Regions from separate parts of the Viridibacillus sp. NPDC093762 genome, predicted to be linked through region 1. Evidence: riboswitches for the same ligand, from Rfam matches in the RefSeq annotation. Region 1 holds a riboswitch; the other holds the start of a gene.

Region 1 (4,222 bases):
TTTTCGATATTTTGGATTGGGTAAGCAACACGAGTATTTTCTGTTAGCGAAACATCATCGTAGTTAGGAATGCGTGTTTCTTCATCTACTACTACGTTTTCTAATACCGTACCAAAACTGATAGCATTGTAGATTTCCGGTTCCTTCTCTTTAGACAGGTTGATAGTCTTAGCGTAGCAACCACCTTCGATATTGAAGACACCGTTGTCAGACCAACCATGTTCATCATCACCAATTAGTTTACGATCTGCATCTGCAGATAAAGTTGTTTTACCAGTTCCAGATAAACCGAAGAATAATGCTACATCGCCTGCTTCACCAACGTTTGCTGAACAGTGCATTGGAAGAATACCTTGTTGTGGTAATAAGTAATTCATGATACTGAAAATCGATTTTTTCATTTCTCCAGCGTATTCAGTTCCGCCAATAAGGATGATACGTTTTTCAAGGGAAACGATAATGAAAGTTTCTGAATCAGTACCGTCTACTGCTGGGTCCGCTTTGAAAGTTGGAGCAGAAACGATTGTGAAGTCAGCTTCATGAGTTTCTAATTCCTCTTCAGTAGGACGAATGAATAATTGATGTGCAAATAGGTTATGCCAAGCGTATTCATTTACTACACGAATAGCTAAACGAGATGATGGGTCTGCACCTGCAAAACCTTTAAATACAAATAATTCTTCTTTTTCTTTTAAGTAGTTTACTACTTTAGTGTATAATGAGTCGAAGATATCCGAAGAAATTGGTTTGTTTACTTTACCCCAATCAATTTTGTCTTTCGAACTGTCTTCTTCAACCATATATTTATCTTTAGGAGAACGACCTGTATATTTTCCTGTGACTGCTCTTACTGCACCATCAACAGTTAGGATTGCCTCACCGCGTGAAGTAGCTTTTTCTGTTAATTGTGGTACTGAAAGTTGTTCAAGAATATTTTCACCTTTCAATAATTCCTTCAGTTCATTCGTAATTTCTACTGAATTCATCGTTTTACGTACCATCCTTTTTATATTATTCCTCTATTAGAGGGGATTTATAATTCATTTCGGAAATTAGTATAACACATTTAGTTAATTAATCTATACTAATTACCATATAATTTTTATGAAAGTTGTACTTTTTTTTAGAAATGAAAAAGAGGTTGACAACTAAGTTATAATGTTCTAATATGGGAAATTGAACGGATACTCTTATCCCGAGCTGGTGGAGGGTCAGGCCCTATGAAACCCGGCAACCTGCATTGTGATTTTATGTGATGCGCTGGTGCTTAATCTGATGCAAGGATTTAATCCTTGAACGATAAGAGTGAAAGGTGCTTATGAATTATTCCCTTCCACTCATTAGTAATAATGGGGGAAGGGTTTTTTTATTTAAAATAGACCAATTCCTAAATTTTTGATTAGTATATGTAATTTATGCGGTTCTATTTATATATAGTGGCACTTTCTAGAATCCTCGTGTTAAAAGCAGCAACGGCTTGGCGTTCAATCCTACTGGAAAGAACTAACATGGGTAATGAGTACCGTATCATTTCCGAGGCAATCTCGCAGATAATAGGAGGAAACCAAATGACAAACCGTCGACTGTTTACATCAGAGAGTGTAACAGAAGGACATCCAGATAAAATTTGTGATCAAATTTCGGATGCCATTTTAGATGAAATCGTTTCAAAAGACCCGAATGCACGTGTAGCATGTGAAACTACAGTAACAACTGGTCTTGTATTAGTAGCTGGAGAAATTACAACATCAACTTATGTTGATATTCCTAAAATCGTTCGTGAAACGGTAAAGGAAATCGGCTATACACGTGGTAAATATGGCTTTGATGGCGAAAACGTAGCTGTTTTAACGGCAATCGGTGAGCAATCAGCTGATATCGCATTGGGCGTTGACCAAGCACTTGAAGCACGTGAAGGTTCAATGACAGATGAAGATATTGAAGCAATTGGTGCAGGTGACCAAGGTTTAATGTTCGGATACGCATGTAACGAGACACCTGAGTTAATGCCTTTACCTATTAGCTTGGCACATAAATTAGCACGACGTTTAACTGAAGTTCGTAAAACAAAAGAGTTAGATTATTTACGTCCAGATGGTAAAACACAAGTAACAATCGAATATGATGAAAATAATCGTCCAGTTCGTGTGGATACAATTGTTATTTCAACTCAACATGATCCAGAAGTAACATTAGAGCAAATTAAAGAGGATTTACAAGCACGTGTAATTGCTCCAGTTGTACCTACTGAATTACTAGATGAAAAAACAAAATACTTCATCAACCCAACTGGTCGTTTTGTAATTGGTGGACCAAAAGGTGATGCAGGCTTAACGGGACGCAAAATTATCGTAGATACTTATGGTGGATATGCTCGTCATGGTGGCGGTGCTTTCTCTGGTAAGGATGCGACTAAGGTTGACCGTTCTGCAGCTTATGCAGCGCGATATGTTGCAAAAAATATCGTAGCAGCTGAACTTGCTGAGCGTTGTGAAGTACAACTGGCTTATGCAATTGGTGTTGCACAACCAGTTTCAATTGCAATTGATACTTTCGGTACTGGTAAAGTAAACGAAGCAGATTTAGTTGAATGGGTTCGTGAATTATTTGATTTACGCCCAGCTGGTATTATTAAAATGCTTGATCTACGTCGTCCAATCTATAAACAAACAGCTGCTTATGGTCACTTCGGCCGTACAGATTTGAATGTTCCTTGGGAAGCTACTGATAAAGCTGCCGTTTTAAAAGAAAAAGCGGGACTTTAATTCAACCTAGAAAATCGCAATAACATAAAATATCCCGAGTTACATGTTGATTATTTAAGTAATCATTGTAGTTCGGGATATTTTTTGTTTTATTATAGAAGAAACTCATAGTTAGAGATTAAAAAAACCTGAGTAATCGTTTGAAAAACGATACTCAGGCATCTTGATCGAATTATTTTTGAAGTGATTTATAATATTGTCCTTTTTCGTAATACTCGTTGACAATACGATCCATATCTTTTTTATCTTCCTCTGTTAACTCTCTAATAACTTTTGCAGGGCGTCCAAATGCTAATGTGTTTGGAGGAATTTTCTTGCCTTGTGAAACGAGACTGCCGGCACCTATAAATGCACCTTCACCAATTTCAGCACCATCTAGAATAATTGAAGCCATCCCGACTAGAGCGCCCTTTTTTACAGTACAGCTATGTAATGTTACTTGATGTCCAATTGTCACATCGTCTTCTAAAATAAGTGGATAAGCAGGACTTTGATGTAAACAACATAAATCTTGGATATTCACTTTACGTCCAATGATCGTAGGCGAAACATCTCCTCGAATAACTGTATTGTAAAAAATAGAAGAATCAGGTCCGATAGTAACATCGCCAGTGATAATTACGTTATCACCGATAAAAACGGATGGGTCAATAGATGGTTTTTTGTCTCTAAATGGATAAATCATCGAAAAACGCCTCATTTCAAGTTATTATGTATTATTATCGTAACAAAAGGAAGCAATGAATGGAACTGAAATAGTCATAATACGTTAAAATATATAAAGAGGAATTTATGAGGTGAGAGAGTAATGTGGAAATGGGAAACGGATGGCCAAGCAAGAGCTGTCGCTGTAATTATACATAGTGCATACGAACATCATCGTCGCTATGCATGGCTAATCGAAAATTTAAGAACGTCTGGTATTCATGTTATTTCAGGAGATTTACCTGGACATGGCGAGGAAAGTAGACATAAACGTGTGCATAGTGAAGCATTTAAAAGTTACGAAACATTCGTTAAACAACTAATGCAAGCAGCTTTAACATATAACTTGCCTGTATTTGTAGTGGGACATGGTTTAGGAGCTATTTTAGGAATCCATGTTGTTGAAAAATTCAAGTACGAATGTACAGGTGTGATATTAACGTCACCTTGGATGCATTTAAAACACCAACCATCAAAATTATCAAATGCTTTAACAGGTCTAAGTAAACTGACTGGAAATCTGAAAATCAATCATGAAATCAACATAAAACACTTAACGAGAAGCTATGAATTTTATAAAGAGGAAAAAGATGATATTTACTATAATGATGTCATTACTGTCAATTGGTATCGTGAACTTCATAGTTTTATGAAAGGTATATCACAACAAACGGTATTTCCAAATATCCCGATTTTATTAATGACTGGTGGCAACGATAAAATAGCGGATGTAGCGTATAGTAAAAAGTGGC
Region 2 (4,222 bases), on a different contig from region 1:
AGTGAATATATTGAAAACAGTTGTTGTAGTTGGTGGCGGTATAACAGGTCTTTCTACTATGCATTATTTACAAAAGGAAAAAGAGGGAAAAGGCTTAGATATAAATTTAGTATTGATAGAAAAAAATGACTATTTAGGCGGTAAAATGCACTCTGTAGAAAATGATGGCTTTATTTTGGAGACAGGTGCAGATTCGATTGTTGCACGTCATTCAAGTGTTATGCCTTTAGTAGAAGACTTAGGATTACAAAAAGACCTTGTATATAATGGTACAGGAATTTCGTATATTTACACAAATAATACATTGCACGCGATTCCAGTAGACAGCGTTTTTGGCATTCCTACAAGCGTAGAGTCCCTTGAAAGTAGCACATTAGTTTCGGCAGCAGGAAAAAAAGCGGCGTTGAAGGATTTAGAATTACCTAATGAACATTTTACTAAGGATAGCTCTATCGGTTCTTTCTTAGAGTATTTTTTAGGAAAAGAGCTTGTTGAAAAGCAAATTGCTCCAGTGTTATCAGGGGTATATTCAGGGAAATTAGATACGCTAACAATGGCTTCAACATTACCGTATTTACTCGATTATAAAGAGCAGTACGGAAGTATTATTAAAGGGTTTGGCGCACATAAAGAAGAATTTCAAAAAGCAGCAAATAAAAAATTCATATCCTTTAAAAATGGATTATCTTCTTTATTTAATCGTTTTGAGGAGAAGCTAGCAGACATTACAATACTAAAAGGCGTTTCAACAAGTCATATTGAAAAAAGAGACGACAAATATAAACTGATGTTTGATAATCATGAAGCAATTGAAGCTGATTTTATCGTGTTAACAACACCACATGATGTAACTAAAAAACTATTAAAAGATCCCAATTTGGATGAGGACTTCAATGAATTTAGCAACGCCTCACTAATCACGATTTATTTAGGATTTGACATTCCTGACAGTCAATTACCTGCAGACGGTACAGGTTTTATTGTGTCTGAAAACAGTGACGTCAAATGTAATGCTTGTACATGGACAAGTCGTAAGTGGAGCCATACTTCAAAAGATGACAAATTGCTTGTGCGTTTATTTTATAAAAATTCAAACCCGGATTTTGAGAATATGAAGCATTTAAGTAAAGAAGAATTAACTGAAATTGCATTAGATGATATTGCAAAAAGCTTGAATATAGAAGCAGAGCCAACTGTTGTTGACGTGACAAAATGGAATGATTTAATGCCTGTTTACCATCTTGGTCATGCAAAAACAGTAGAAGCTTTATCAACTAAACTGGCTTCTTCATATGAAAATGTATTACTTGCAGGTTGTTCTTATTACGGTGTAGGTATTGGTCCTTGTATTAAGAACGGGAAAGAAACAGCAGAATCAATTCTAGCGAAATTATCAAGGTAGATAGAAAAGAGCTGAGGAGATACCCATTTCTTTAGCTCTTTCTTTTAGGATATATATTAACGGTATGTCAAACTGCTTGAAAATGCTAAATGAATTGTTACTATAAAATGAATGAGTAAAAAGAAGGTGGGTAACATGCGGAAAAAGGGAAGTTTGATTTTAGGCATCCTCTTGTTAGTAATTGGTTTAGTATTTATTTTCTATCAACCAATCATGGGGTATTTCATTTCTAATATGTCGAAGGCAACGATTGAGCAACAAGACATAGCATTGGCGATGAAGAATCAAGATGCATCATTTGATTTTCAGCAAGTGGATGATTTAAATATCAAAGATGTTGTAAAGGCACAATTCAATCAAAAGAAACTAAATGCCATAGGCGCTATTAGTGTACCTCAAGTGAATATGCGATTACCTATTTTATATGGTGTATCGAATACAAACTTAGCCATTGGTGCTGGTACGATGAAACCTGAACAAAAGATGGGAAAAGCTAATTATGCCTTAGCAGGTCATAATATGAATAATGGAAAGGCACTCTTTAGTCCTCTTACTAATGCAGAGGAAGGTATGCAAGTTTATGTGACTGATTTTAAAAAAATCTATGAATATAAAATTAATAAAATGCATATTGTACAACCGGAGCAAGTTGATGTGATAAATGATTCAAATGAAAAAATGATAACGCTTGTTACATGTAATTATGATGGTTCTAAGCGACTAATTATTCAAGGTGAATGGGTTGAAACAATGCGTTATGATAAGACGTTAGCCAATAACATTTTTGCAAATAAACAGTCATGAAAGAAAGATTGATGTTTTAATACGTAATCGCCAAAAATCCTCTTTTTTGTTTTGTAGTTAAAATACTCTTATAATACAGAGTTTTTCTACAATTGCAAAAATACCCTTGACGATATTCTTTTCTAGGGTTATGATTCTTTTAATTATTCAAACAATTAAATAAATATTTCTTATCAAGAGAAGCTGAGGGACTGGCCCTTTGAAGCTTCAGCAACCAGCCAACTGGTCAGGTGCTAACTCCAGCGGATTTACAGATTGTCCGAAAAGATAAGAAGGAGCGAACAGCGTAATCGTCAAGCCTTCTTATCCATAAGAAGGCTTTTTTTATGTAGAAAGGAAGGGATTTTAATGGGATTACTTGAAAAATTGCATACACAAGTGTTAACAGCTGACGGTGCGATGGGCACTTTATTATATTCATACGGAATTGACTATTGTTATGAGGAATTAAATATTACCAAGCCTGAAGTGATTGAAAATATACATCAACAATATATTAAAGCAGGCGCTGACATTATTCAGACTAATACGTATACAGCGAATGCCATTAAATTAGAACGTTATGGTTTAGAAAGCTCAGTAAAGGAGTTTAATGAATCTGCAATCGCCATTGCAAAACGTGCTGCAGCACCAGGTGGCCAGTTTGTCTTAGGAACAATTGGTGGTATTCGCGGTATTCGTAAAAGTGAAGCAACACTAGATGAGATTATTGCTGCATTAGAAGAGCAGGCGGGGTATCTATTAGCTGGTAATCCTGATGGTTTATTACTAGAGACGTACTATGATTTTGAGGAACTTTCATCTGTAGTGAAACATTTGAGAAAATTAACTGATGTACCTATCATCTCACAAGTATCAATGCATGAACCAGGTATTTTACAAAATGGCTTATTGTTAAATGATGCACTGCACCAATTAGAAGCTTTGGGTGCAGATATTGTCGGAGTAAACTGCCGATTAGGCCCCCATCATACAATCCAAGCGTTTGAAGATGTTGAATTACCATCCAAAGCATTCTTATCTGCATATCCAAATGCTAGTTTGCTAGATGTAGAAGATGGCAAAATTGTTTACGAATCAGAAGCTGATTATTTTGGTCGTGCTGGTGTTTTACTACGTGACCAAGGTGTTCGCTTAATTGGTGGATGTTGTGGGACGACACCGAAGCATATAGAAGCAGTGAAAAAACGTATTGCTGATCTACCCCCAATTGAAAATAAAATTGTAAAGAAGAAAAAAGCAATCGAGATTAAAGAAGCGACTCCTGATCATCATGAGCCACTTCACGAAAAGGCGAAAAGAGAACGTACAATAATTGTAGAGCTTGATACACCCCGCCATCTTGATACGACTGCCTTTATAGAAGGTGCGCAAATACTCAACGCAACAGGTGTTGATGCTGTTACTATGGCTGATAATTCATTGGCATCCCCTCGTATTAGTAACATGGCAATGGGCTCAATTTTGAAAACGCAAAATAATATTCGGTCCCTTGCTCATATTACTTGTCGTGATCGCAATCTCATCGGCTTACAATCGCATTTAATGGGTCTAGATGCACTAGGTATTAATGAGATTTTAGCGGTTACTGGAGACCCTACAAAAGTGGGTGATTTCCCAGGTGCAACTAGCGTTTATGATGTCTCAAGTTTAGAGTTACTTCAATTAATCAAACAGTTGAATGAAGGAATATCATTTTCAGGTAAACCTTTACGTAAAAAGGCAAATTTCTCTATTGCAGCTGCATTTAATCCTAATGTACGAGTACTTGATAGAGCTGTAAAAAGATTAGAAAAGAAAATTGAGTGTGGAGCAGATTATTTCATCACACAGCCTGTATATACGAAGGAAAAAATAATAGAGATATATGAAGCTACGAAACATTTAGAAACCCCTATTTTCATAGGAATCATGCCACTAACTGGTATTCGAAATTCAGAGTTTTTACATCATGAAGTACCGGGGATTAAGCTATCTGATGAAGTACTTGAAAGAATGCGTGCAACGGGAGAGGAT

Evidence for each region. Region 1 has a riboswitch for S-adenosylmethionine ahead of metK (methionine adenosyltransferase). Riboswitches for the same ligand answer to the same signal wherever they lie in the genome.
Region 2: it holds a riboswitch for S-adenosylmethionine, as region 1 does, so the genes downstream of both, ACQKM9_RS15850 (bifunctional homocysteine S-methyltransferase/methylenetetrahydrofolate reductase) here and metK (methionine adenosyltransferase) in region 1, are expected to answer to the same signal.

The regions. Positions count from the first base shown of each region.
Region 1 is NZ_JBNNUK010000003.1:285,399-289,620, reverse strand. Features, by position in the region: gene pckA (phosphoenolpyruvate carboxykinase (ATP)) at 1-986, opposite strand, end outside; SAM riboswitch class I at 1,188-1,306, shown strand; gene metK (methionine adenosyltransferase) at 1,569-2,765, shown strand; gene ACQKM9_RS06805 (gamma carbonic anhydrase family protein) at 2,938-3,450, opposite strand; gene ACQKM9_RS06800 (alpha/beta hydrolase) at 3,574-4,222, shown strand, end outside.
Region 2 is NZ_JBNNUK010000014.1:25,581-29,802, reverse strand. Features, by position in the region: gene ACQKM9_RS15860 (protoporphyrinogen oxidase) at 11-1,402, shown strand; gene ACQKM9_RS15855 (class A sortase) at 1,514-2,206, shown strand; SAM riboswitch class I at 2,374-2,480, shown strand; gene ACQKM9_RS15850 (bifunctional homocysteine S-methyltransferase/methylenetetrahydrofolate reductase) at 2,555-4,222, shown strand, end outside.